4 regions of the Enterococcus sp. M-BR2 genome follow, and region 3 is predicted to be linked to each of the others. Evidence: a T-box and tRNA genes for the amino acid it is inferred to sense, from the RefSeq annotation. Region 3 holds a T-box; the other regions hold tRNA genes.

Region 1 (7,429 bases), 890 kb from region 3:
ACTGTACAAATCATTGTAAGAACAAACAATAGAATAGCTGACCAATATTTATGAACAAATAGCTCCTTAATCGTTCTCCATTCATTCATACGCCAAGCCGTCACGATCAAAACACCTGCAAGTGCCGGCATCGGAATCTGTGACATCACTGGCGCAAAAACAAGCATGGAAAGCAACAAGACAACTGCATGGATCATGCCAGCTAATCTGGTTTGTGCGCCAGATTTGATGGCCACACTTGTACGAGCAATGGCTGCAGTAGCAGGAATCCCGCCAAAAAAAGGAAGCAATAGATTTCCCACCCCTTGTGCCACTAATTCTTGGTTACTGTCTAATGATTTATTTGCCATTCGACCAGCAGAAGCACCACATAATAAGCTCTCAATCATCCCTAACAGAGCAATGCTAATAGCCGGAACTTCTACTTGTTGCAAGGCAGAAAAGCTAAAATCTCCCAAGCCCAAGCGATTACTGCTGATCAATGTTTGTGGGATGTTACCAACAGTGTCTACTGGTAAATGACACAGTAGCGTAACTACTGTTGCTAAAATGATGGCTAACAGCGAACTAGGCATTCGTTTCGACCATTTTTTCGGATAGATGAACATCCCTAAAATGACTAGTCCTCCCATAATCAAAGATGCTATGTTTATTGGAAAACCTAGTGTTTGATAACTACTTAGCTTTTCAATAACATTTGTACCTTCCGAATGAACACCAAATAAATTATCGATCTGACCTAATGCAATAATAATAGCAATACCTGAAGTAAATCCTGTGATTACGGGTGCTGGGATAAAAGAAGTTAGTGTTCCTAATCGGAAAAGCCCTGCTACAAGTAAAAATAGACCAGCCAAAAAAGTAGCAAGCAACACACCTTGCATTCCCTTTGTTGCCGCAATAGACATTAGAATAGCTGCCATTGCGCCTGTCGGACCTGATATTTGATAAAAACCGCCTGATAAACCGCCAATAACGAGACCGGCAATGATAGCCGTAATCAAACCTGCGGACGCATCGGCTCCGCTTGATACCCCAAAAGCCAAGGCTAAAGGCAATGCTACAGCAGCTACTGTGATTCCAGCCAAAAGATCTTTCTGAAATCTTGAAAGATCATAACCTGAAAATTCTTTTTTTAGTGATAAAACATAATTTTTGAACACCTATCTAACTCCTTTTCATGAAATTTTCTAAAATACCATTCATTAGAATAGCATATTTCATGAGATAAAGTAATATTTTTCACAAAGTTTCTTGTCCAATAAATCCTTGTTTTTCTACATTTAGAAGAAAATAGAAAGCAAGGCCAGCAGAGCTAACCCACCTTGTTTTAGTAAAATCCAACGATCGCTAGTCAGACTTCCATACAATGCAACAATAAAAATTGATAGCAACAGCATACTTGTAATTTCTTTAGGTGCGGAAGAAAGGTAAGCTCCGTAAAGTAGTCCAACTCCTAATAGTCCATTGTATACTCCTTGATTCTTAAATAATGTTTGAACAGATTTTCTGCTTAATTCTTCTTTATTCATTTTAAAAACTCTGCTTGTCGTATCGGAATCAGTTCTTACTGTTTCGATGTACATGATATAAAAAAATTCGATGGCCACTAGAGTGACTAAAAATTTTGATAACATTGACATATTTGCTTCCTCTTTCTGATGGATTTTATTTTTACTTCCTATAATTGTACTAGATAAAGATGTTTTTTTTATTTTATTTGCCTTTGAAAACAAACAATATTGGCACAAAAAACAAAGAAAAACCGGTAGAAACTGAGGTTTCTACCGGTTTTTTAGCGTCACAGGAGGGATTCGAACCCCCGACCGTCCGCTTAGAAGGCGGATGCTCTATCCAGCTGAGCTACTATGACAGGAATCAGCGGAACATCAATAATTATAGATAATTAAATTGCTTCTGTCAATACGAAATAGTTATTTAATTAGCAAATAGCCAATTATTTTAATTCAACTACCAAATCAATCCTTTGAAAAGACACATTCGATTCCATCTATTCTAAGGTTATCAGTCGAAAACAGGAGTTGCACTGTCTTCATGCTTACTCCTGTTTATTTCAATCTATTCACTATTTCCTTCAGTTGTTTTACAAATACAGTTTCTTTCACATCAAATTTAGATGGATTCCTTGATATAATCAATCACTTACTGATTGTCATAATCATGTATCACAAATCGATTTCTTCTGATTCTTTTGTCATTAAGATTACACCATCGCCTAATGGTAAGATGGTCGATGTCAAATCAGGATGGTTCATCACGACACGAAGGAATTCATTTAATTTACGATGGATAGCTCGTTTGCCACGAGGAATCTCTTCATCAGGGAGCAAGATCGTCCCTCCTTGGAAAATATCATCTACCATCAAAACGCCACCTTTTCGTAACAAACGCAAACATTCAGGTAAAAATTCAATATATTTTGATTTTGCACTATCCATAAAAATAAAGTCATATGGACCAGACAACTCAGGCAAAATATCTGCGGCTTGCCCTTCAAGCAAGGTTACTTTATCTGTCAATCCTAGACGTTCATAGTTTTTTTTCGCTTTCTCGATCATGACATCGAAACGATCAATGGTCGTAACATGAGCGTTTTCTCCGATTGTTGTCGCCATGACACTTGATGAAAAACCGATAGCTGCACCGATCTCTAAGATTCGTTCAGGCTGAATTTGTCCAAGTAAAAATTTCAAAAATACAACTGTTTCGTGGGGAATAACCGGTACTTCTGCTACATGAGCTTCTTCTTCCAATTTGCCTAACTCACCCGGTAATTTTTTTTGCTGGGTACGCATAAAGTCCAATAGTTCTTCTTTGACTACAGGACGATGCATCATTTCATTGCGCATACTACTCCTCCTCTTTACACATTATACGAACAACTAGCTAAATCTACAAGCTGTATTAGTGTTTTCCGTATCACTCGTTCAGAAGAGTAGTGGTATCTCTTGAATATATTTGTCTTTTTCAACATTCTCACAAAAATTTCTGTGTTCGTCTCCGCTTCTTCTTCAACTCTACAAAAGTATTCCAAGCTGTGATTCCTGTTAAGCAAAAAGCAATCGTAAAGAATAACCCCTGGATCCATGCAAATGCTGTTTTTGAAAGGACCAGACCAATATATGGAATCTGGAAGATTGGACTACCGATAATATTTCTCTTTTTTACTACTCCAGGCTCGATATAAGTCCGTGTGTCAGCTTTTGTATAAAAGTCGTTGTAGTTGTTTTCAATGGCTATTACGCGACGTGTCGAGATTTTTTTACCTGAATTTTCATAATATGTAATAATATCTCCGACTAAAATCTCATCTGTATTTTTTGGTCGTACATATATCAGATTTCCTTGTGCATAATATGGGTTCATTTCTCTATCCTCAATAATGTAAGGAGTCAATCCAAAAATTCGAGGAACCAAGACGACGAGAAGAATAAGTATTAAAAATATAATCAGTGTTACAGAACTAACAAAAGTTATTTTTTTATAATCAGGCATCGTTTTCAGCTCCTTTCTTTCTTCAATCCTTCTTAATCATATAATAACGATAAATTTTTTTCAAATTATAACTGTAAAAACACATTTTTATGACAACGACGTTTTTTGATTCTATTTCCTCATCTTTATCTCATTTTTTATTATAAATAATTGACGATAGTTAAAAAAACGTTTACCCTAAAATTACAAGTTTTAGAAAGGAATACCTTTATGGCTTTTTTTAATAACATATATAATAAAAAAGAATCTTTCTATATGCGCATAAAATGGAGCATAATAATTATATTATCAGTGTTATTTTTAGCAGGGATTGCTTATTTCTTCTATTTTATCTTCTCTCCTGCTAATAGTAATCAAATGAAAGAAATAAAAGATTCATGGGTTTTCTATTCAAAAGATGATCCTGATTTTAAGTTTGACAGCAAGTACACTCGTACGATTCCTACCGTAGACAAAGACGAAACATTTATTATGGAAACGACACTTGAGAAACCGTTGAACGAAGCAAATTTACTAATCAAAGGAAATCATCAATGGATTACTGTGTATCTAAACGGAAACATTTTATACCAACGGGAAGATTACGACGCAGAAAGCAACCCTGGACTATCACTGGCTGTGATAGATTTACCATCAGATTACATCGGAAAAAAATTGATGATCTCTGTCTCATCTCCTTATCAGAACTACGCTGGGTTACCGCCGAAAGTCTATCTGGGTACAACTGGTCCGTTAATCGGTTTTATCTATTCTCAATCAGTACCACAAGTATTAACGATGATCATTGCAGTTTTCATTGCTATTGGGACGTTTATCTATACTATCTACTTGATGTACAAACAAAAACGGCTTGAATACTCGCTGATTATCTTAAGCTGCTTTGCTTTGGCATTAGGATTTGAAGCTGTTTCAGAAGATATTTTAAGTGGCATCCTTTTTGAACCATTCGTTCACTCTTTTTTATCTCATTTATTTATTATCCTAACCTCGTCTTTCATTATCTGCTATTATTGGAGCCGGATGATTTATTATAAAAAATGGTATGGGATTTTTTGTATAATCCAACTTTCGATCTTTTCTGGTGTTCTGCTTTATGCAGCTTTTACTTCTGCTGAACTTCCTGAATTGATGCCAATTGCTAATATAGCTAGTGTTATCAGTACTCTAGTCACTTCGCTTACCTGCATTGGTGAAGCATATAAGAACAATCGTTTTTATGTAGTTTGTACACCTTGGATCGTCTTGGTTGCCATTATCCACTGCTTGATTTATATCCAAACAGCACTAGGTATTTATCAAACGACGATCAATTGGTCTACGATTTTATTCATTATTATTTTGATTGTTATTATCAGTTACAATCTGATTGACCACATTCTGAACACAGATAAAGACCGAAGACAAGTAGATTTCTTAAAAATCAAAAACGATTTGCTGGAACAGCATTATGAGCAACTGCGACAGCATATCCAAGAAGTAAATACGCTTCGTTTAGAATTTGTTCAGGAAATGGAAAATCTGCAAGACTTAATGCATACGGATCAAGTAAAAGCAAAAAAATATGTGGAAACAATCTTGGAAGAAGCAAAAAATTTTGAAATGCTGTGTTCTTTTTGCAATCATCAGATGACAAATCTGATTTTCGCGCGCTATCAACAGTTAGCTGATAAACGGAATATCCAGATCATCTTCGAAGCAGAACTTCCGGAGGAGCTTCCTATCAAAGATGATGATCTAGCCCAGCTTTTGATTCATGCCCTAGAGCATTCCTTTAGAGAAACTCATGCCATCGAAAATCCGCTGTATCGAAAAATTCATTTGTCGATATATGAGCAAGAGAATCATTTCGTCATTTGTTGCGAACATAGTGCACATTATGATACGAATATATTTAGTCGAGGTATCACAGAAGAATTAGATGATCAGGAACGCTTTGATTTGATGATGATGAAAGATGTGGCAGATCGTTACACTGGAACACTAACGCAGGAAAAAGATACATTGATTGATCGGGTCACTGTTCAGCTTTCCCGAAATTACTCGAATTCTATATAAAAAAGCAGTGGAATCCAATACATAAGGATTCCGCTGCTTTTTGTTTTTAATAAAGTAAGGTAAGTAATTCTTCTGATTCTATCGCACCAAAATATTTTTTCACATCAATTTGGTCAACTATTTTTGATAGAGATTCTTTATCATATTTCTGTCCCACCAATTTTTTTTCGACATCAGAGATATCTCCTAGTCCGAAGAAATCACCAAAGATTTTTGCTTCTTTAATCATTCCTTCTGATACATTCAAGTGGACTTCGATCGAACCGATAGAGAAACGTTTTTGACGAGAGAAATTGAAATCTGGGGACTTTCCGTAATTCCAATCCCAATTTCGGTAATATTCTTCAGAGATTCGATTGATTTTTTTCCAATCTTCGTCGGTCAATTCGTATGTTTTTACTTCCTCTACTGATTCTACACCAAAAATTTTCAACAAGATTTCTTGACGAAATTCTTCCGTTGTCATTTTTTGTTTTTCTTCGGGAAGAAACGGTTTGATATTCGTCACACGAGAACGGATCGATTTGATTCCTTTTGATTCGATTTTGTCTTTTTTTACTTTTAATGCATTGACTACTTCATTGATATCAGAGTCGAACATGATCGTTCCATGAGCAAACATCCGGCCGTTGGTAGCATACATCGCATTACCGGAAAATTTCATACCATCAATGACTAAATCATTTCGGCCTTTCAACTCAGCCCCGGCAACACCCAATTCATGAAGTGCTTGGATGATTGGTTGTGTTACTTTCGCAAAATCACGGAAGGAATCACCATCATCAGGCATAATAAAACTAAAGTTCAAGTTCCCAAAATCATGGTAGACAGCTCCGCCTCCACTTAGACGGCGGACCACATGAATACCATGTTCTTCCACATAATCTCGATTGATTTCTTCAATCGTGTTCTGATTCCTACCGATGATGATTGAAGGTTCATTGATATAAAAGAGCAAAATGGGTTCATATAATGGCATTTCTTGCAACAAGTATTGTTCAATTGCTAAATTGATTCTTGGGTCGTGGTTTTCATTTGGTACAAAAATCATGTTCTTCCTCCTAAATGTCAAACACTTTGTCAACTGCAGCAAGTTCTACATCTATCCCTTTACCTGCTGCTTTTTGCGCTTCATTTTTCAATTGTTCTAAGTCGCCAAACTGAGGTAGATGGGTAAGTACAAGTTTCTTTACGTTAGCTGATTTCGCCAGTTCTCCAGCTTCTTTTGAAGTGAAATGTGCATGATGATGTTCATTTCCTTCAAATAGATAGGTATCTGCTAGAAACAAATCAGCCTCTTTCGCAAAATCAGCGAAACTTTCCAAATAACCTGAATCTCCTGTAAATACGAATACTTTCCCCGTTGCTTCTTCTACGATTCGCATGGCGTAACATACTACTGGATGGATTGTTTCCATAAAAGTAATCAGAAAAGGACCAATTTTTAATTCTTCGGCTTCAAAATAAGGATGTCCTTTTGAGACATTCGCCATCGTCAATTCTTCAAAGTGGACAGAATCTTTTGTGTGCCCGTAAATTGAAAGCAATGTCTCCGGATCTCTCTTGGGATGAAGTTGCCAGTAATACTGTAATACACCAAGGTCAGCAATATGATCATGATGATAATGGCTAAGGATCACAGCATCCAAATCAAGTGGATCAAGATGTTCTTGTAATTTGATGAGCGTAGCACTACCTGCATCAATCAACAAGTTGAAACCGTCAGATTGAAGTAAATAACCTGTTGTCCCTTGATTTTTATAAGGATACGCCCCTAAGCAGCCTAAAACAGTTAATTTCATCATATATTCCCCCTCAAAGATTTATCCTACCACAAAAGTTATTTTTCTAATGAATA
Region 2 (7,429 bases), 830 kb from region 3:
AATGTCCCTTCAAATGTCGCAGATGCAATCAATAGTTCTGAGATTGGTGCAACGATTGCAGATGGTACACTGTCAGTTGGATTATGGGGTTGGCTAAAACTAGATCATTTGAATGGAAACGCTTATTTTACAGTTATGATCATGGGAGCAATTTCAGTCATTATTTTTTGTAAATTGATGCTTGCTAACATTACGATCAAAATGCCTGATTCAGTACCACCAGCAGTATCTAAAGCATTTGCAGCCATTTTACCAGCTACGATCGCTTTATATGTCATTGCTATTATCAATTATATCGTAGGTCGTGTAGCTGATGGGCAACTAATCATTGATTTGGTGCAAAAATATATTGCAGAACCATTCCTAGGATTATCTCAAGGGTTGGGAGCAGTATTGATCGTCACAGTGTTTGTTCAAGTATTCTGGTTCTTTGGTATTCATGGGCCAAATGTATTGGCACCAGTGCTAGAGGGAATCTGGGGACAAGCACAACTAATCAATATTGATATTTTCCAAAAAGGTTATAACGGAAAAACTGGTACACCAGCCGTGTTAGATGCAATCGAAGATGGAAAAGCTTATATGTGGGTCCGTGGATCGTTCGATGCTTTTGCATGGTTTGGCGGATCAGGTGGAACGATCGTCTTACTGATAGCTATCTTGATTTTCTCTAAACGAGCGGATTATTTAACAGTAGCTAAATTATCCATTGGACCTGGTATTTTCAATATCAACGAGCCAGTGATGTTTGGTCTGCCGATCGTATTGAATGCCATCATGTTCATCCCATTCTTGATTGCTCCAGTAGTTGCGACAGCTATCGGTTGGTTAGCAACTTACTTTGGACTTGTAGCACCAGTATCGCAACAAGTTACATGGGTAGTACCGCCGTTCTTATTGTCATTCTTAGCAACAGGAGCGGATTGGCGAGCACCAATCGTAACATTGGTATGTATGGTCGTGACTTTCTTGATTTGGGCACCGTTTGTCATTTCTGCAAACAAAATGGACCCTGCCGCAGGCGAACAACAATAAGATGAATCTGAGGAGCGGGACGCTTTAAGTTTCGTTCCTCATAATGAATTTTCGAGGAGGAACTGAAAAATGATTTCAATTGCCAGTGCAATGCAACAAGATGCAATCAAAGAATTGTTAGAAGGATACAATGAAGAAGGAATGACATTTACGTTTAAAGAAAAACAAGGAATCAAAATGTTCTTTGAGACAAGTGCAGAAGATCCGGAAGCTGCGGCTAAAAAAGCAAAGGAACTAATCAAAGCACAGCCTTGGGGAACAGTCCTTTATTTTCAGTCAACAGCTGTTTAAGAAAATGGTTCAAAAAGATAGGATGGTTGATATGATAAAAAACGGTTTATTTTTATGTAGTATTGGTTCTTTGATCGTGTTGTATAGTTTGAATCCACATTCGCAAAGGTATGATTTGTATAGTATGGTCACGGGTCTTTTCCTAACAGGATTAGGAATCTACTTCTTCATGAAGGGGAAAAAAAGAGAAGAAGCAAAGGAGAAAAATAACTAATGGAAATCACAAAAAAATTAAATATTCCAGCGTCGTTTTTTTACGATAAAGTTATGGATTCTGTTCTTTTCGATGTACGTAAAGCGACCGGCAAATCAGTGACCAGAAAACAGCTGAAAAATTTGGAGTACGTCAAACAATTCTCGCAAAATAACCGGGCTCGTATAAAAATCGAAGAAGTCATTGAAAACCAGTCTTATAAGTTTCGTACATCGACAACGAAGAATGAATTCGTTGTTCATTATCAAATCAAACCAGTAGACGATTCGACCTGTGAGATTCATTACACAGAAAAAATGGAGTCTTACGGCATGCTTCAAAAGTTGAATGATATGCTTTTAGGAACGATCTTGATGTACTTTAAGCGGAGACGTTTCAAAAAAATGCTAGAGATGATCGAAGCAACGTATTAAACCATTGAAAAAATGGTACTATTTAGTTATTGAAAAATGAAGTAAGCTAGAAGAGATTTTTCAGAGGAAGCAAAGTCTTTCCTGAGATTCCTCACTAGCTTTTTTGTAGGAAGGGGCAGCAAAATGACAAAACAAGTAAGAGAGCTAGGGGGATCTTCGATTGAGGAAATGTTTGCTTTAGCCACATATGCATTTAATGGGGCAGATACACCTGAAAGGAGAGAACGTTTTCGTACACTTGCGGAGAATTCCTGGAATTACGGTTTTTTTGATGAGGAGGATCGGCTAACAAGTCAAGTCATGGCGACTCCTTTCCCAGTGAATTTTTACGGACAAGAGTATTTAATGGCCGGTATTGGCTATGTTGCTTCTTATCCTGAAGCAAGGGGACAAGGCGGAATCAATCAGATCATGGAAAAGATTCTTGAAGATTGCCGTTATCGTAAAGTAAGCTTATCTTATCTGGCGCCCTTCTCCTATCCCTTCTATCGGCGCTATGGCTATGAACAATCGTTTGATAAAATCAGTTATCAACTAAACAGTCGTGACGTGCCTTTTACCAAAAAGAAATCTGGCAAGATGAAGCGTATGAATTTCGAAGATGCAAAAGCTGCTATCAAACGAATTTATGAACAGATGCCTGAAAATCAACGAGCTGGTCTGAAGCGCGAAGACTGGTGGTATACGTATAAATTCAAGCAAAAAGGTAATTACCAGTTTGCTTTGTATTTTGATGATACTGGGGAAGCAATGGGCTATGTCGTTTACCAGCTTGCAGCGTCTTCCTTTATTATTGTGGAATGGGGATTTTTGAATCACGATGCCTTTTGCAGCCTTGTCCGCTTTGTAAGTTCCCATAACGGTGCTTTTGAAACATTTGAATATTCATGTGGCTACGGTGGCAATGATCAAAATTATCTATTAGCAAATCCATTTGCTTCTGTAACGATCACACCTTATATGATGGCGAGGATCGTGGATATTTCTTTGTTTTTGGAAAAATATCCATTTAGAAAGAAACAAGCTGCCTTTGCTCTTCAGATAGAAGAAGATCAGTATGCAAAATGGAATGAAGGAATCGTGGAAGTAACGATTAAAAATGGAAAAAACCATCTCTCAAAAGTAGAACAAACGGCGTTACCGATCGTTCGCGGAAGTATCCAACATATCACACAGCTATTATTAGGATATCGTAAAGTTGAAGAGCTGGTATTCCAAGAGAGGATACAGGTGGCAAAAGAATATGAAGAAATGTTAAGTTCGATCTTGCCACAGCAACAGCCAATCCTTAATGACTATTTTTGATAAAAAACGGGTGATGACAATATTTTTGTCACCACCCGTTTATTTTTCGTTTGACATTTGAAGGAAAATATTAAAGTAAATCCTCTTTTTTCGTAAATTTGAATTTTTTGTTTTCTTTTGTTTTAGGGTTTTCTTTTTTGTGGTCTTGGATTGCTTCTTTCGTGATCTTTTCCCGATTTTTTTTAGATGAATCTAAGCGTTCGGCATATACTTTTTCTTTTGGTTTATCATTCATTGGAAAGAACCTCCCTGTATTATTTCATTCTACTCCTAGTTTATCATCTGTTAAGAGCTAGTGGAAACGTTTTGCCTAACCTACAAGCTGATTTTTTTAGCAGATAAGCTTGCAAGTAAAAAACAAACAAGCTACAATTGATTTATTGAAATTGTTCCTGTAGCTCAGTAGGATAGAGCAATCGCCTCCTAAGCGATAGGTCGCTGGTTCGATTCCAGTCAGGAACGTATAAATAACCCCTGTATCCTTTGTGGTACAGGTTTTTTTATTTTAAAACAACAAAAATTAAATGTTTTATAATTAAAAAAACTTCATTTTTTATTGATATAAGGGTATAATTGTTGTTGAAAGAAGGTGATAAAAAAACATTTTCATTAAAACGGAAAGCAAAAAATAAAAATAAAAATGAAAGAAGGAGAAAAATTAAAAAAATGGATTCTTAGCGCTACATTGATTGTTTTACTTAGGGCTTTCGCAGATGCAAGGGTAATAGAACAAAGTGGTTTTACTGGTAGGTGTGTAGCTTTTCCAATGCTATGGAGCTAGAGCCTTTCTAGTGGGCATAAGTATGTTTAACTTTTTATGCTAATCTGGGCACATAATGTACAGGCGCACTACATAGAGAATCTCGAAAGTGGGATTAGTACTAAGTATAGTTGATACAAACAGCACTTCACAGCTAGAATAATTGGAAAGTCAGAAGTTTTTTGTTCGATTTGAAATACCTAGTTAGTTTGAATAAGTACATAAAGAATCTTCTTATTTAGCACTTAATAAAAAATATAAAAAACATTTAAAAGAGAAATTAAAGGGTTTCTCAATCTTTGATAAAAAAGGAGGAAGTAGAAAATGAAAAAAGCAAAATTGATACTTAGTACAATCGTCTTGACATCTTTATGTAGTGGTTTTTTAGGGACTGGGACGGTGGATGCCAGTGAATATAATAATAAAGTTGTTTCGCTTCGAGCTGCTAGTGATACAACGCTTACTGTGTCACGCATACCTCATAATCCTATTCTATATTTTGAAATTTCAATGGAAAATTATAATCAATCTGACTCAATCCAACGTTGGGTAATGGAGTACAATGCAAATGCCGGTGGTTATTATATCCGGGAGCAGATTCCGGGAAGTATGAATTTTACACCGCAATATATTTGGGATAGTGGAGGAAGCATTTTGGACTTCTCGAGTAACAAAGAGAGGGTAGGGACTCTGTGGAAGTTATATTCAGCCGGACAGAATTCGTTGGGAAATATATTTTTATAGAAAATATGTCAAACGGGAACTATATGAGTTGGACCAGAGGAGGTCATACTGATCGGGCGTTGATATCTTCTGCATTTAATTGGAATCATGAGCAAAGATTCATTGTGCAAGTTGAAGGAGAAGTTTAAAAGAGAAAAATGGAAGTACACTAATACGTTCAATCTTTTTGACTTATATCTAGAGAGTGGGGCAATAATCAGATTTTTTTCTGACTATTGTCCCACTCTCTTTTTTATATATTTTTCGTTATTTTATTTGTGCTAATAAGATTTTGCTCAAGCCCAATCTCCATTACGGAAAATCGGTACTGTAGAACCGTCTTCGCGGATACCATCGATATCCATCTTGTCAGATCCTACCATGAAATCTACATGGGTTTGACTTCTATTCAAACCAGCTTCTGCTAATTCTTCATCGGACATTTCTGTACCGCCTTTCACACTGAAGGCATAAGCAGACCCTAAGGCTAAATGGTTCGATGCGTTTTCATCAAATAGTGTATTGAAGAAAATGATACCAGATTGAGAAATAGGTGAAGGGTCAGGAACAAGTGCCACTTCTCCTAGACGACGCGCACCTTCATCGGTATCAAGCAATTTTTCTAAGACATCTTCGCCTTGTTCGGCAGAAAAGTCAACTACTTTTCCATCTTTGAAAGTAAATTTCATACCAGAGATGATCGTACCAGCATAACTCAGTGGTTTTGTACTTGAAATATACCCATCTACACGATGACTGTCAGGAGCGGTGAACACTTCTTCTGTTGGCATATTTGCCATGAATTTTTCCCCTCGAGCATTGTAGCTTCCAGCACCTTCCCAAAGATGGTTTTTAGGCAATCCAATGATGATATCCGTACCAGGAGCAGTGTAGTGCAGGGCAGAAAATTGTTCTTGATTCAATTCTTCTGCTTTTTTTGCTAATTTCTCATCGTGTTTTTTCCATGCTAAAACAGGGTCTTCTTCGTAGACACGAGTTGTTTTAAAAATTTGATCCCATAATGCATCAACTTGTTCTTCTTCTGGCAGATCTGGAAAAACTTTTGCTGCCCATTGTTTACCAGCAGCAGCTACAACAGTCCAACTGACTTTATTTGCCTGAGTTGCCTTGCGCAAATTCATTAGTGCTTTACCGGCAGCTGCTTGATAAGTTGCTACTCGGTGGCTGTCTACACCGGCAAACGCATCAGGATCGGCAGAAACGACACTAATCCTGCTTGCTCCTTTTTCAAGCCATTCATCCACTTGAACGATTTTAGATTGTGGTACATCCTCAATACGATCTGTTGCTGCATGTAAAAGAAATTCTCTTTGAATCTGATCATCTGTCCACTGAACGATGACTTCAGCAGCTCCTAATTTGTAAGCTTCTTGTGTGATCAAGCGAGCAAGGGGTGCTTGGTCTACACTGATCTGTAAAACGACTGTGTGACCTTTTTCTGTGGCCACGCCAGTTTCTGCAATTAAGCGTGCATATTTTTTTAGAAGTTCATTAAAATTCGATAACATAATAAAAATTCCTCCTCACCATTTTTTCTGGTAACTATTAGCATGATACCATTTAATCATGATTCAAACAATGTAGCTTTAAATAAAAAAAGGAGGTTATTTTTTTCTGGTTGCGTTTCACGTTCTATGACACGACTTGCTATTTTAGCTTGTGAAGAAAATCGAAAACTAATTTTGCATATCAAAAAAAACATGTTACAATGAAATTAATCAATGGTGGAAGCGTTATAAAAAAATTGAGGAGATTAAAAAAATATGGCAAGAAAAAAGACGATTACTAAAGAACAGATTTTGGCAGCTGCTTATGAAGTAGCTGCCACCGAGGGATTTACACGATTTACTGCGAGAAACATTGCGAACAAAATGAATTGTTCCACGCAGCCGATCTATCTTGAGTTCAAAAATATGGATGACTTGAGACAAGCACTTTTTGAGCAAATCTATGATTATTTGCAATACGAAGTGTTTCCAGTTGAGCATACAGGGAATACGATTATCGATCTTGCTTTTAATTATATCCATTTTGCAAGAAGAGAGAAGAAGTTGTATCGTTCACTGTACTTAGAAGAATATGGTGGAGGAAAAGAGACGCAAAATTTCTCTTATACTTACTTTGTGAATACAGTGAAACGGGACCCAGCCTACGCGGATCTTTCAGAAGAACAGATCGAATCCTTGCATAACGGTACATGGATCATAGCTACCGGGATTGCAGCTTTGATGTCTTCAAGCATTATCCATCCAACTGATGAGCAGATTGAAAAAATGATCCAAGACAGCATTGATGCAATCTTGAATCTCAAAGAACCAATCGAAATCGATTGAATATACTCAAGAGTTTCGCCAATCAGTAGATAACAAGAGATGTGTCAACATAAGGAAAATTTCGTTTTTCTTACAGCGTATACATTTTTAACTCCCGAAGAACTCTTCCATGAATACAATAAAAGAGCCGTCTAGATTGATTCAATCTGGACGGCTCTTTTATATCTCAAGCATATTAAAGTTTTGCGACTAATTCTTTAGCGAAAGCTTCTAGATTTTCGATATCTTCTTCCTCAGCATTTAAGTCTACTTTTACATTTTCTGCGCCTTTTGATGCGCCTGTTTTTCCAAAAGCAGCATCGAAGTCATCCACTGATTTACAGAATTCATCGTA
Region 3 (7,429 bases):
ACTTACAATCGGAATTACGTATCGAACGAATTGCTTCGTAGCTATGGTATCAAAGTGTTGGAAATCAATTCAAGTGAATTGTCACGAGGTCGTGGCGGTCCACGTTGCATGAGTCAACCACTTGTCCGTGAAGACTTGAAGTAGTTTATAACCTGACGACAGTCTTACTGTCAGCTGTCGTCAGGATTTCCTCTTTAATCTTAAATAAAAACAATCTAAAGGAGAATGTTTAATATGAAAGAATCAGTATTCCAAGGAAGAAGTTTATTAGCAGAAAAAGATTTTACAAAAGAAGAGTTACAATATTTGATCGATTTTTCAGAACACTTGAAAGACTTGAAAAAGCGTGGGATCCCACATCACTATCTAGAAGGAAAAAATATCGCACTTTTATTTGAAAAAACATCTACACGTACTCGTTCTGCATTTACCACTGCAGCAATCGATCTAGGTGCACATCCTGAATACCTAGGTGCGAATGACATCCAATTAGGTAAAAAAGAATCAACAGAAGATACAGCTAAAGTGTTAGGTCGTATGTTTGACGGAATCGAATTCCGTGGATTCAGTCAAAAAATGGTAGAGGAACTAGCAGAATTCTCTGGCGTTCCAGTTTGGAATGGATTGACTGACGAATGGCATCCAACGCAAATGATCGCTGACTTTTTAACTATCCAAGAAAACTTTGGAACTGTAGAAGGCATCACTGTTGCATACTGTGGGGATGGTCGAAACAATATGGCTAACTCTTTATTAGTAACAGGTGCAATTTTGGGAGCAAACATGCGTATCGTTGCACCAAAAGAGTTACAACCTGAAGAAGAAATCGTCAAAATGGCAGAAGGTTTTGCTGAAAAATCAGGGGCACAATTGATGATTACCGACGATGTTGATAAAGGTGTAGACGGAGCAGACGTTCTTTATTCTGATGTATGGGTATCAATGGGTGAAGAAGATAAATTTGAAGAACGGATCAAATTGTTGAAGCCTTACCAAATCAATATGGAAATGGTAGAAAAAACACACAATACAGATCGTTTGATCTTCTTGCACTGCTTACCAGCTTTCCATGATACAAACACTGTTTACGGTGAACAAATGAAAGAACGTTTTGGCATCACTGAAATGGAAGTAACAGACGAAGTCTTCCGCAGCAAATATGCTCGTCAATTTGACCAAGCAGAAAATCGTATGCATTCAATCAAAGCAATCATGGCGGCAACATTAGGTAACTTGTTTATCCCTCGCGTTTAAGCATAACCACATTCATCTCACGAAAAAACGAGTCAGCATTGAGGGAAAATCACAAAACGCTGGCTCGTTTTGTTATCTAGAAAATTCAGAAGAACTGAAGAAAGGACGAATGAAATGGCCAAACGAAAAGTAGTTGTCGCTTTAGGAGGCAATGCCATCTTGTCTACGGATGCAAGTGCAAAAGCCCAACAAGAAGCGTTAATGGAAACAGCAAAGTATTTAGTGAAATTTATCGAACAAGGAGATGAACTAATCATCTCTCACGGAAATGGTCCGCAAGTCGGCAACCTATTGATTCAGCAGCAAGCTGCTGATTCTGAGAAAACACCAGCAATGCCTTTAGATACATGTGTCGCAATGACAGAAGGGTCAATCGGCTACTGGCTCCAAAACGCGATGGGTGAAGTACTGAAGGAAAAAGGAATCGATAAAGATGTAGTTTCTTTAGTCACTCAAGTCATTGTGGATGAAAACGATCCTTCCTTCAAAAATCCAAGTAAACCAGTCGGCCCATTCTACACGGAAGAAGAAGCGAAAGAACAAATGAATGCTGATTCTACTGTGACATTCAAAGAAGACGCTGGACGTGGATGGAGAAAAGTAGTCGCTTCCCCTAAACCAATCTCGATCAAAGAAGCACGTGTCATCGAAACGCTAGTCGAACAAGGAGTTATCACGGTGTCTGTCGGCGGTGGCGGGATTCCTGTTGTAGAAACAGCTACTGGATTAGAAGGGCGAGAAGCCGTGATCGATAAAGATTTTGCTTCAGAAAAATTAGCCGAAATCATCGATGCGGATTTGCTGATCGTTTTGACAGGTGTAGACAATGTGTATGTCAATTACCAAAAACCGGATCAAAAGAAACTAGAAACTGTTACTGTTTCAGAAATGAAACAATACATTGATGAAAAACAGTTCGCTCCAGGAAGCATGCTTCCGAAAGTAGAAGCAGCTATTGCATTTGTTGAAGCAAAACCGAACGCTAAGGCAATCATCACTTCTTTAGAAAATATCGAAAATCTTTTAGCTTCTGAAGAAGGAACGATTATCGTAGCTGATTAATTTGTTAAGTCTTTCGTATTTACGAAATGATTTATAACTATCCAGGTGGTATTTCTTCTCCTTTAGGCCATCTGGATTGTTTTTTTTATTAGAAACGACTAGCCTTTCGTTTTTTTTTCTGATATAATTCAAGAAAGTTTAATAAGATTAAGATTTGTTGAACAAGAGAGTACTTGTATCATTCTTAGCTAGCGAATTCGGAAGTGGTGGAAGCCGAATGAAGGAGATACAACGAAGCGCACTTGGAGAATTCTGTTTTAAACAGACGGTCGTCTACCGATATCAGATGGAGCTGGTCCTTTTTTAGGACAATTGGAGTGGTACCGCGGGAAATCTCGTCTCTAATGATGGCATACTAAGTATGTCGTCATTAGAGATTTTTTTTGTTGAACAAATAAGAGAGTATTTTAGGAGGAATAAAGATGAATAATAAAGATCTTGTCGCAAAAGCTGTCTATGACGTTGTCAAAGACGATTTGACACTTGAACAAGTCGAACAATTACTAGAAAATCCAAAATCAGCCGAACACGGGGATGTGGCATTTCCAGCCTTTTCATTAGCAAAAGTTTACCGAAAAGCGCCACAGCAAATCGCTGCAGATTTAGCAGAAAAAATCGACTCTGCCAACTTTGAAAAAATCGAAGTGGTTGGACCTTACTTGAACTTTTTCATGAATAAAGAACTTATCAGCAAAAAAGTTTTGCAAACAGTAGTGAAAGAAAAAGAACATTATGGGGATAGCAATATTGGGAATCAAGGGACCGTACCGATCGATATGTCTTCTCCAAATATTGCAAAACCAATCTCAATGGGACATTTACGTTCGACAGTTATCGGTAATTCGATTGGCTTCATTATGGAAAAAATCGGATACCAGCCAATCCGCATCAATCATTTAGGTGACTGGGGCACGCAATTCGGAAAACTGATTGTTGCTTACAAAAAATGGGGTTCAGAAGAAGCGGTCAAAGCAGAGCCAATCAATGAACTGCTTCGTTTGTATGTCCAATTTCATGAAGTAGCTGAAACAGAACCAGAATTAAATGAAGAAGCTCGTGCTTGGTTCAAACGTCTAGAAGAAGGCGATGAAGAAGCTATCCAATTGTGGCAATGGTTCCGTGATGAATCGATGAAAGAATTCAACAAAATCTATGATCTACTAGAAGTACAGTTTGATTCATTGAACGGTGAAGCTTTCTATAATGACAAAATGGATGAAATCGTCGAACTTTTAGAAGAAAAACATTTGCTGAACGAAGATAAAGGTGCGGAGATCGTTGACCTTTCTGCTTACGACTTGAATCCAGCATTAATCAAGAAATCAGATGGCGCGACACTATACATCACACGTGACTTAGCTGCCGCATTGTATCGTAAACGTACCTATGACTTCAAGCAATCTCTATATGTAGTAGGGAATGAACAAAGTTATCATTTCAAACAATTGAAAGCTGTCTTGAAAGAAATGGGCTTTGACTGGTCTGACGATATGCACCATATCCCATTTGGTTTGATCACACAAGGTGGTAAAAAATTATCAACTCGTAAAGGAAAAATCGTCTTACTAGAAGAAGTATTGAATGAAGCAATCCAATCTGCTAAAGAACAGATCAGCGAGAAAAACCCTGATTTAGAAAACAAAGATGTTGTAGCTAAACAAGTAGGGGTTGGAGCAGTCATCTTCCATGATTTGAAAAACGATCGTCTCAATACATTTGACTTCAACTTGGAAGAAGTGGTTCGTTTTGAAGGAGAAACTGGACCTTATGTGCAATATACACATGCTCGTGCAGTCAGTCTGTTGGAAAAAGCAGGATTCGTCCCTTCAGAAACAGCAGACTATGCGTTGAATGACGATATCAGCTGGGAAGTAGTCAAATTGGTTCAAAAATATCCTGAAACAGTCTTATCCGCTGGGGAAAAATATGAACCTTCAGTGATTGCGAAACATGCAATCAAATTAGCACAGGCATTCAACAAATACTATGCTCATACGAAAATTTTAGCTGACGATGAACAAAAAGAAGCACGCTTAGCTTTAGTGTATGCAGTGACTGTATTATTGAAAGAAGATCTTCGTTTGCTAGGACTTCATGCACCAGATAAGATGTAAGAAAAAAAGAATGTGAAATCAGTGATCAGCTCCGAGTCACAAGGAACAATTTCAAAAAACAGCTTCTCGTGTTTGTTGGATATTGTGACTTGTGACCGAGGAGTTGGCAGGAGAACACCGTTTATTCGCAATAAGGGCTGTGACAATATTTTTGTCACAGCCCTTATTGCGAATAAAAGTCATTCTGGATTCTTGTCAGCGCACAAAATGTACTCTGTTAACTCCTTTAAGTTATTTACGCAAAGATCAGCACCAGCTTGTTGGAATCTAAGAGCAACAGACTGTTTTAAGCGATCTTTTTCCTCCATCTCTATTTGTTGGTATGCATCATATGAAAGTCCCATCAGCGAACTACCTTCAATCACACCAACTGTAAACACCCCAGCATTTTTTCCTTCTTGGATATCTGAGACCGTATCTCCAACTTTGATTACTTCATCAACCGACTTGTTTTTGAAATGGTGTATGTTTTTATGAATCATATAAGGAAATGGTCGTCCATATCCTTCGACGTCTTCAGAAGTTGCCATGAAGTCTGGTGAATACCCTCCTTTTTTTGCGGTTTCTGCTACGATTGCCATCATAGGAGCAGTAAATCCAGTCGTGGAACCAATATTGATCCCAACGCTTCTCAACTGCTCGACCGTTTCCAATGTGTCGGGTTTCAAGGTAGAATGCTGGGCCAAATCTTTAAACAGATAATGTTCAAATTGCTGATACAACTCCTCCACCTCTTTTTCCTGAGGTAGTTGTCCATGAATCGCTATCCATTGTTCTTTGACAGAAGGGAGGGAAAGAAGCTGTTGGATATGATCCCATTTTAATTTTCCCATCGGTTCGCGGATCTCTTTGTCAGTCAGTTGGATCCCTTTTTCTAGAAAAGCATTTCTAAAAGCGTGGACAGGAGCCATACAGCCAAAGTCCACAGTTGTTCCTGCCCAATCAAAAATTACAGTTTTAATCATTAATGTTCTCCTTATAGTCTTTGATAATTGCTGTCAGTTCTAAAATGTCTTCTGGATAAATCTCGCCAATATTACCGATACGAAAACATTCATGATCGCTGATCTTCCCAGGATAGATCACAAATCCGTTTTGTTTTAAATGCTGATAGAAATGATTGAAATCAAATCGCCAGTCTTTAGGGTAAAGAAAAGAGGTAATGAATGGCCCCTGATACTCTTGGATGAAAGGCTGGAATCCCATCTCTGTCATTTTTTGTCGTAGCACATGATTATTGGCGAGATAACGTGAATATCGAGTTTCGATCCCTCCTTCTAGCTCTAGTTCCTTCAATGCCTGTTGAAAAGCCAAAACCGTATGAGTAGGGGAAGTGAAACGCCATTTGCCATTCTCGTTTTCCATCACGCGATACTGGTCATACAGATCAAGTGACAAACTTCGACTCACATTTTTTCGCTTTTCTAGTTCCACTTTATTAGCAAGTACAAAAGAAAAACCTGGAACACCTTGAATACATTTATTTGAGCTAGAAATCAAAAAATCGATCCCTAGTTCCGCTACATGAATCGGTATCCCACCAAAGCTAGACATCGCATCTACTATAAACAAAAGATTTCTTTCCTGTACGACAGTAGCAATTTCTTCCAAATCATTTAAAATACCGGAAGTAGTCTCGCTATGGACCATTGCAAGTGCGAAGATAAACGGATTCTCTTCAATCAACTGTGTAATCATATGTGCTTGGGGGATTTGGTGTTCAGGTACTTCATAAACTGCATAGTTTAGTTGCAGATATTTGCACATGGCAACCATTCGTTGACCGTATGCGCCATTTGAACAAATCAGCAAAGTATCTTCTGGTCTAATCACAGTACTTAAAACAGATTCTACCCCAAAGGAGCCGCTGCCTTGCATCAAGACCGTTGTGTATAGTTCTTCCGGTACTTGAGCAAGCTCCAGCAATTTTTTTCTTATCCATTGTGTCATCTCTTTGTATTCTTGATCCCAGGTACAATGATCGGTCAGCATCGCTTTTTTCACTGTTTCAGAAGTCGTTAATGGTCCAGGCGTTAATAATTTATACATGCGATTTCCTTTCATTTCTTTTTTATTGACATACACAAAGAGCAAGACTCTGCTCTTGCTAACATCCAATATAAATGATGAGTATTGTGATTTAATCAAAGTTATGAAAATTTTAAATAAAAACTGATGTATTTTTGTAAAGAGTGTAAAGGTTTATTTAACAAGGAAAATATTGAAAATAAAAAAACACGCATTCCTTATTAGGAACACGTGCTCTGATTAAAAAAGTGATACTTCAGTCGGATGGTGAAGAAATTCTTCTACTCGTTTTGCATCCTCCTCATTTTCTGAGATAATCATGATCGTATCAAATCCAGCAATCGTACTGACGATAGGAGGAGGCTTGATCTCATCTAAAACAGATGCAAATAAATGAGCATTGTCTGGCAAGGTATTAACGATTGTCAAAAAGTGGACTCGTTCGACTTTCAACACAATGTCTTCAATCATTTGAATCAGCCGATCCTCTTCTTCAGTCTTAGTATCAGGAGTACCTTTTTCGCGAAACAACACAAAGCGGGAAATGCCGTTTTCATCAGGTGCCTTCACGATTTTCAGATCACGTATATCTCGAGAAATCGTTGCTTGCGTTGCGGTAACGCCATAATGCCCAAGTTTGTTTAATAGTTCTTCTTGCGTACGGATCGGGAATTCTTCAATGACTTGTTTAATCAGCAAATGTCTTTGAGCTTTGCGCATTTTCTTTCTCCTTTACGAAAGATTTCACATGTATCATAACAAAAAAAAGAAGGATTGCCCAATAATATTCGTCTTTTATATCTAAAATTATTTTATGGAAAAAAGAGAATAAAGAAACAAAGAGAAATCTACTGTTTTTCTTGAATTCTTTTTGTCTTTCAGGTAAACTATTGAATGTTGAGCAGAAAAGTACATTTGCTCTTGCGATATGGATCTTTTGTCTGTATAATAGCTGAGGGTGCTTTATGCAT
Region 4 (7,429 bases), 240 kb from region 3:
CCTCCAAGGGTTTGGAGTATCTTTGGCTATCGTGATGATTACAACAAGTAGTCTCCTTTTTAATAGTCAAGTTCGAAGCTTTGCAGAAGACTTGCCCATTTTAGGATCAGTCATTGAATTGATCTTAGGCGAACGTTTTACTAATCAATCTGAAAAAATCGATATTCAAGTACCGAAGATCCATACTCAAAATGAGAAAGAAAACAAAACGATTCATGGATTAAACCAAAAATACTTTCACGAAGGACAAGCAGATTTCAAAAAAGCTGAAAAAGAATATGGAAATCTTGAAACGGATCATTACCAAGTTCTGGGTGATTATCAGAAAATCGTAGACGATGACCGGTTTCTTGTGATCGAAAGACAGATTACCCAAACAGCAGCGGATAGCCACGTTGAAAAAAGATACGACACGATCGACAAGAAAAACAGTGTCCAGCTCTCACTTCCGCTGTTATTCAAAGATGACACCTATCTATCTGTTTTGACAAAAGAAGTCAAGCGGCAAATGGCCGAACAAGTCAAGGAAGATCCGTCTAAGTACTATTGGACTGAACAAGATATTCAAGAAGGAACGATAGAAAAACCAACACTTGTTACACCAACACGAAGTTTTTATTTGAATAAAGAGCATCAATTAGTTCTGACTTTTTCTCAATATGAAATTGCTCCTGGTTACATGGGAACACCAGAATTTGTCATTCCCAAGTCCGTGACAAAAACGATTTTGGCATCGGAAGATTATTTGGATCATTAGGCGAGAAGTAGTTGCAACTAGCAGTTTCAATTTTTTACAGTTATTTTCAAGTAAGTAATTAAGAAGAGAAAAAGAGAAAGAAGAGATATAGTGAAAAGAAATTACTTAGTTATCAGCATCATTGCTTTATCCGTGCTTTTATTTTTCGAAGTCACTTCGGTCGCATCCTTGATCAGCGAAGAGAAAGGACAAGTAACTTCATCGGAGCGTTCGTCACAATCTTTCAATCAATCAGAACAATCAACGAATAAAAACAAGTCGACTGAAACAGCTAGAGTTAACGCATCCACTCAAGAATCAGTGGAACCGGCACAAGGTCAATCAACTGAACCAGAACCAACACAAGAAAGTACAGAAGCTGTCCAAGATCCAACTGTCAAAAGTATTGCCATCAGTTTTGATGATGGACCAGGAGCGACCACGACACCACAGCTGTTGCAAATACTTAAAGAAAAAAACGTGCATGCTACTTTTTTTGTTTTAGGAGAAAATACGGCGCAACATCCTGAAATTGTGAAGCAGACAGCTGAAGCAGGACACGAGATTGGCAATCACACGTATGATCATCAGGATCTGGCGACGCTTTCTGCCCAGTCGATTACGGAGGAAGTGACAAAAACAGACACTGAGATAAAAAAAGTCACTGGTAAAACCCCCACTTTCGTTCGTCCGCCCTATGGTTCGATCACAAGTGTAGGAGCAAGTGTTATCCAGCGGCCAATCATCGAATGGTCGGTCGATTCAGAAGATTGGAAGACAAGAAATCCTGATTTGATTTTGCAGAAGATCCAAGCAACAGTATACGATGGTGCAATTATTTTATTCCATGATATTTATCCTGAAACGATTCGTGCCGTTCCTCAAGTGATCGATTATCTGCAAGAGCAAGGGTATCGCAACACGACAGTGGGCGATTTATTAGGGCATCCAACGACTGTCGAGAACTATTATGGCAGAAACGATCATCGGCCAGTCCAGTAAGTGAGACAAGTATCTTTAATAAATAACACATTTGAATAAGTAGTTGAACACATAACTACCTTACTTGCAAAGGCTTAACAATATTTATACAGATACAACAAAAAACTGTCCACCAATTTTCTTTGGCGGACAGTTTTCACTTAAAAATAAAGAAGCAACTATTCGTAAAGTATGTTAAAATAGCAGTAGAACGCGTCCTGAGGGAATCGAACCCCCGTCTCAAGAACCGGAATCTTACGTGATATCCACTACACTAAGGACGCAAGCACTGGGATAATTGTAACTAAACAGATAAAAAATTACAAGGGGATTGGACAAAAAAATGAAATTTGAGCAAAATTTTTCACAAAAACAGCAGCAGACACAGAAACTAGCCATGACGCAACAGTTGCAGCAGTCCATCCAAGTTTTACAATATAACAGTGAAGAGCTGTTGGCATTCGTTGAGAACCAAGCAATGGAAAACCCATTGGTGGAAGTTGTTGAGCCGGAATGGCAGCCAGATTACATAAAAGCTTCTTCATCTTCTTATGAAGGAGAAGAGACAAATTACCTAAATCAGATTCCTGATACAAAAGGGTCTTTATTTGATTCATTGATCGAACAAGTCCACTTGAATTACCGAGATACTTTTTTAAGGAAAATCGTTCTTTATCTTGTAGAATACATCGATTTGAACGGATTTTTGACGATTAGTTTAGAGGAAGCTGGAAAAGAGATCGGAGCGACGCCTATCCAAATGCTCGATGCGTTGACACTGATCCAGCAATTAGAACCAGCTGGAGTAGGTGCACGTAGTTTGCAAGAATGTCTCATGCTTCAAACGGAACGGGATGATTATGCGCCGGAACTAGCCTACATCGTGCTAGAAGAATGTTTTGAGCAATTGGTGGAGCGAAAATGGAAAGAGATTGCGCAGCGTTTTTCTGTTGATTTACACGCTGTTCAGCAAATATTCGACTATTTGCAAACATTGAGCCCAAGTCCAGGACGAATTTTCGACCGTAGTAGCGAATTGTACATTATTCCTGATGCCCGGGTATTAGTGGACGATGGAAATGTACAAGTCATCTCAAACCGAAAAAACCAGCCGAATATCCGATTCCAAGAGACCTACTTCAAGCAAATGTCACAACAAGCAGATAAAGAAACTGAAAATTATTTAAAAGAACGGAAACAGGAATTCGAATGGTTGAAGAAAACGATCCTCCAACGCGGGGATACAATTTTGCGGGTTGCTCAAGTCATTGTTTCTCGGCAAAAAGCTTTCTTTATCGACAAGGAGCGGCCCATCAAACCTCTTACGTTAAAGGAAGTTGCGACCGAGATAAATGTGCATGAATCTACGGTCAGTCGAGCAGTCAACGGGAAATATTTGGAAACAGATTTCGGTGTATTTGAGTTAAAGAAATTTTTCACTGCAAGAATCCCTACTAACGGTGCAGAACAGACAGAAGATCTTTCGGCAGATACTGCGAAGAAAAAGTTGCAGGAATTAGTTGATCAAGAAGACAAAAGCAAGCCGTTGTCGGACCAGAAATTGGTTGAATTGCTGAAAAAAGATGAGATAGCGATCTCAAGACGGACAGTAGCAAAATACCGTGATTTATTAGGAATCCCGAGTTCATCAAAAAGAAAACGTTATGATAATTAATCATCCAAAAGATCAGAAAAAGTATTTTACTTTTTCTGATCTTTTTAGTTGAAAAACGAAAGCAAAACTGTTAGACTAACAGTCGTGAGGTTGAGATTTCCCTTTATTGATGTGAAATTCGAAAAGTTAATTTCTTTTTTTTATCGTATATGGGTCGTTTTAAGTCTACATTGGACGCAAAGTGTCCAACTAAGGAGATCGCTATGCTAGATGAAATAAAAATGATTGAATCTGTTGCACCAGATATTATCGAAGTGTTGCAAGAACGCTATAAAATTTTACGAAATATCTATTGGATGCAGCCGATTGGACGTCGAAGTTTATCAGAAAGTATGGGGATAACAGAACGAGTATTGCGAACAGAAACAGACCTTTTGAAAAATCTGAATTTGATCGATACCTCAAAAAGCGGTATGACGCTGACAACTAAGGGTGAAGAAGTTTATCAAAGCCTTGAAAACTTCATGGATCAGCTTTTAGGTACGCATCAAACCGAACAACAGTTGGCAGAATATTTTGGTAATCAGCGCTGTATCGTTGTTTCAGGAAACAGCGAAGAGCAAACCAAAGTGGCTGATGCATTCGGCGAAGCGCTGAGTGAAGCCTTAGACCGACTGCTTCCGGAAGGCGAGAATATCATCGCTGTGATGGGAGGAACCACCATGGCAGTTGTAGCAGAACAGTTGTCTAATCTGGAAAATAAAAAACGGCATAACCTATTTGTCCCTGCAAGAGGTGGGATCGGTGAAGCGATAACTGTACAGGCAAATTCTGTCAGTGCAAGAATGGCTGCCAAAGCAAACGGAAACCACCGTGCACTTTATGTTCCAGAGCAATTAAGTCTGGCAACTTACAATTCTTTACTCAATGAGCCATCTATCCAAGAAGTCTTAAACTTGATTAGTGAGGCGAATTGTGTTATTCATAGTATTGGGCGTGCATTACACATGGCAGCACGTCGAAAGATGACTGAAAAAGAATTAGTCATGCTGAAACAAGCAAATGCTGTAGCGGAATCCTTTGGCTACTTTTTCAATGAAAAAGGCGAAGTTGTTTATAAGGTCCCTAGGATCGGCATAGAATTGCAAGATTTGGCGAAAGTCCCAATCATCATGGCGATAGCGGGCGGAAAATCAAAAGCCAAAGCAATTCGAGCTTATATGAAAAATGCACCAAAACAAACGTGGCTCATCACTGATGAAGCTGCTGCAAACGAGATTTTAAAAGGGGTAACCCTTTAAAATAAATATTTTTTTGATTTTCATAAGGAGGAAATCTTAAATGACAGTTAAAGTAGGTATTAATGGTTTTGGACGTATTGGACGTCTAGCATTCCGTCGTATCCAAGATGTAGATGGAATCGAAGTAGTAGCAATCAACGACTTGACAGATGCTAAAATGTTGGCACACTTGTTAAAATACGACACAACTCAAGGACGTTTCAACGGAACAGTTGAAGTTCATGAAGGTTCATTCAACGTAAACGGAAAAGAAGTTAAAGTATTAGCTAACCGCAACCCAGAAGAATTACCATGGGGCGAACTAGGCGTAGATATCGTTCTAGAATGTACTGGTTTCTTCACTTCTAAATCAGCAGCTGAAAAACATTTAACAGCTGGTGCTAAACGCGTTGTTATCTCTGCTCCTGGCGGAAACGATGTTCCAACAATCGTTTATAACACAAACCACGAAACATTAACTGGTAAAGAAACAGTTATCTCAGGTGCTTCATGTACAACTAACTGTTTAGCTCCTATGGCTAAAACATTGAACGACAAATTTGGTGTTGTTGAAGGATTAATGACAACTATCCATGCTTACACAGGTGACCAAATGACTTTAGACGGACCTCATCCTAAAGGTGACTTCCGCCGTGCACGCGCTGCTGCTGCAAACATCGTTCCTAACTCAACAGGTGCTGCTAAAGCTATCGGTTTAGTAATCCCTGAATTGAACGGTAAATTAGACGGAGCTGCTCAACGTGTTCCTGTTCCAACAGGTTCATTAACAGAATTAGTAACAGTTCTTGAAAAAGAAGTAACTGTTGACGAAATCAACGCAGCAATGAAAGAAGCTTCAAACGAATCTTACGGATACAACACAGACGAAATCGTTTCTTCAGATATCGTTGGTATGACTTACGGTTCATTATTTGATGCTACACAAACTAAAGTAATGACAGTTGGCGACAAACAATTAGTTAAAACTGTTGCTTGGTACGACAACGAAATGTCATACACTGCACAATTAGTACGTACTTTAGAATACTTCGCTAACTTATAAGATAGACAAACGTACAAGTGTAAATGATAGACATGTACATTTAAAAGCGGGGAAGCAATCGCGCTTCTTCCGCTTTTTTTGATAATAAGTTTATTCAGGAGGAAATAAAATGGCTAAGAAAACAGTGAAAGATATCGATTTAAAAGACAAAAAAGTTCTTGTCCGTGTTGACTTCAATGTTCCTTTGAAAGACGGCGTGATCACTGACGACACTCGTATCAAAGCAGCATTGCCAACAATCAACTACGTTTTAGAACAAGGCGGAAAAGCAATCCTTTTCTCTCACCTTGGACGTGTAAAAACAGAAGAAGATAAAGAAGGAAAATCTTTAGCTCCAGTTGCAAAACGTCTAGGCGAATTATTAGGTAAAGAAGTAACATTCGTACCTGAAACTCGCGGAGAACAATTAGAAGAAGCAATCCGCAACATGAAAGATGGCGACGTTGTCGTATTTGAAAACACACGTTTTGAAGATGTTGATGGTAAAAAAGAAAGCAAAAACGATACAGAGCTAGGTAAATACTGGGCTTCATTAGGTGATGTATTTGTTAACGATGCTTTCGGTACAGCTCACCGTGCGCATGCTTCTAACGTAGGTATCGCTTCAACTGGTATCCCAACAGTTGCTGGATTCTTGATGGAAAAAGAAATCAAGTTCATCGGTGAAGCAGTAGAAGAACCAAAACGCCCAATGATCGCAATCCTTGGTGGCGCAAAAGTTTCTGATAAAATCGGCGTAATCGAAAACTTGATTCCTAAAGCAGACAAAATCTTGATTGGTGGCGGAATGACTTACACATTCTACGAAGCAAAAGGAATCAAGATCGGTAACTCTCTAGTAGAAGCTGACAAAGTAGAACTAGCAAAAGAATTGATCGAAAAAGCAGGCGACAAACTTGTCTTGCCAATCGACAATGTCTGTGCACCAGAATTTTCAAATGATGTAGAAACACAAGTAATCGAAGGAGACATTCCTGACGGTTTGATGGCTTTAGACATCGGCCCAGCATCAGTAAAATTATTTGCTGATACATTACAAGGTGCAAAAACAGTTGTTTGGAACGGACCTATGGGTGTATTTGAAATGAGTAACTTTGCTAAAGGTACAATCGGTGTTTGTGAAGCAATCGCTAACTTAGAAGGCGCAACAACAATCATCGGTGGCGGAGACTCAGCTGCAGCAGCAGAACAATTAGGTTTTGCTGACAAATTCACACACATCTCAACAGGTGGCGGCGCAAGCTTGGAATTGCTTGAAGGTAAAGAATTACCAGGACTAGCAGCAATCAACGATAAATAAACAGCCAAGTTTGCTCTATTCTGACGAGTGATCGATCAAAAGGTGAAGGGAGTTTTCATGACTCCCTAGCCATTTTTCAATAAATTAAGGAGTGTGTTCCTCAATGCGTAAACCTATTATCGCAGGTAACTGGAAAATGAACAAAACTGCATCAGAAGCAAAAGAATTTGCTGAAGCAGTAAAAAACAAAATCCCTTCAAATGACAAGGTTGATTCAGTCATCGGATCTCCTGCATTATTCTTACAAGAATTAATGACATCAGCTGAAGGTACAGAACTAAAAATCTCAGCACAAAACTGCTACTGGGAAAACTCAGGCGCGTTCACTGGTGAAACTTCACCAGCAGCTCTTGCTGATCTAGGTGTTCACTATGTGATCATCGGACATTCAGAACGTCGTGAATATTTCCATGAAACAGACGAAGACATCAATAAAAAAGCAAAAGCTATCTTT

What was found. A T-box is a leader RNA that pairs with one kind of tRNA and senses whether it is charged. The one in region 3 lies ahead of argS (arginine--tRNA ligase), so its partner is inferred to be a tRNA-Arg.
Region 1: it has a tRNA-Arg gene. The T-box ahead of argS (arginine--tRNA ligase) is inferred to sense a tRNA for this amino acid. The anticodon was not compared.
Region 2: it has a tRNA-Arg gene. The T-box ahead of argS (arginine--tRNA ligase) is inferred to sense a tRNA for this amino acid. The anticodon was not compared.
Region 4: it has a tRNA-Arg gene. The T-box ahead of argS (arginine--tRNA ligase) is inferred to sense a tRNA for this amino acid. The anticodon was not compared.

The regions. Positions count from the first base shown of each region.
Region 1 is NZ_CM152743.1:1,426,248-1,433,676, forward strand. It holds gene AC1F25_RS06965 (SulP family inorganic anion transporter) at 1-1,163, opposite strand, end outside; gene AC1F25_RS06970 (DUF1304 domain-containing protein) at 1,284-1,643, opposite strand; tRNA gene AC1F25_RS06975 (tRNA-Arg) at 1,800-1,873, opposite strand; gene AC1F25_RS06980 (O-methyltransferase) at 2,187-2,870, opposite strand; gene AC1F25_RS06985 (signal peptidase I) at 2,998-3,516, opposite strand; gene AC1F25_RS06990 (ATP-binding protein) at 3,727-5,571, shown strand; gene lplA (lipoate--protein ligase) at 5,618-6,622, opposite strand; gene AC1F25_RS07000 (MBL fold metallo-hydrolase) at 6,633-7,373, opposite strand.
Region 2 is NZ_CM152743.1:1,369,156-1,376,584, reverse strand. It holds gene AC1F25_RS06710 (PTS sugar transporter subunit IIC) at 1-1,035, shown strand, start outside; gene AC1F25_RS06705 (hypothetical protein) at 1,105-1,326, shown strand; gene AC1F25_RS06700 (DUF3188 domain-containing protein) at 1,358-1,540, shown strand; gene AC1F25_RS06695 (DUF3284 domain-containing protein) at 1,540-1,953, shown strand; gene AC1F25_RS06690 (GNAT family N-acetyltransferase) at 2,077-3,258, shown strand; gene AC1F25_RS06685 (hypothetical protein) at 3,329-3,493, opposite strand; tRNA gene AC1F25_RS06680 (tRNA-Arg) at 3,647-3,720, shown strand; gene AC1F25_RS06675 (hypothetical protein) at 3,899-4,039, shown strand; gene AC1F25_RS06670 (hypothetical protein) at 4,343-4,762, shown strand; gene AC1F25_RS06665 (aminopeptidase) at 5,038-6,270, opposite strand; gene AC1F25_RS06660 (TetR/AcrR family transcriptional regulator) at 6,526-7,095, shown strand; gene AC1F25_RS06655 (flavodoxin) at 7,271-7,429, opposite strand, start outside.
Region 3 is NZ_CM152743.1:535,403-542,831, forward strand. It holds gene arcA (arginine deiminase) at 1-144, shown strand, start outside; gene argF (ornithine carbamoyltransferase) at 235-1,254, shown strand; gene arcC (carbamate kinase) at 1,369-2,316, shown strand; T-box leader at 2,465-2,662, shown strand; gene argS (arginine--tRNA ligase) at 2,739-4,430, shown strand; gene phnX (phosphonoacetaldehyde hydrolase) at 4,610-5,395, opposite strand; gene phnW (2-aminoethylphosphonate--pyruvate transaminase) at 5,388-6,479, opposite strand; gene AC1F25_RS02685 (arginine repressor) at 6,699-7,178, opposite strand.
Region 4 is NZ_CM152743.1:293,350-300,778, forward strand. It holds gene AC1F25_RS01375 (RsiV family protein) at 1-757, shown strand, start outside; gene AC1F25_RS01380 (polysaccharide deacetylase family protein) at 848-1,738, shown strand; tRNA gene AC1F25_RS01385 (tRNA-Arg) at 1,930-2,001, opposite strand; gene rpoN (RNA polymerase factor sigma-54) at 2,061-3,392, shown strand; gene AC1F25_RS01395 (sugar-binding transcriptional regulator) at 3,542-4,633, shown strand; gene gap (type I glyceraldehyde-3-phosphate dehydrogenase) at 4,674-5,675, shown strand; gene AC1F25_RS01405 (phosphoglycerate kinase) at 5,785-6,975, shown strand; gene tpiA (triose-phosphate isomerase) at 7,079-7,429, shown strand, end outside.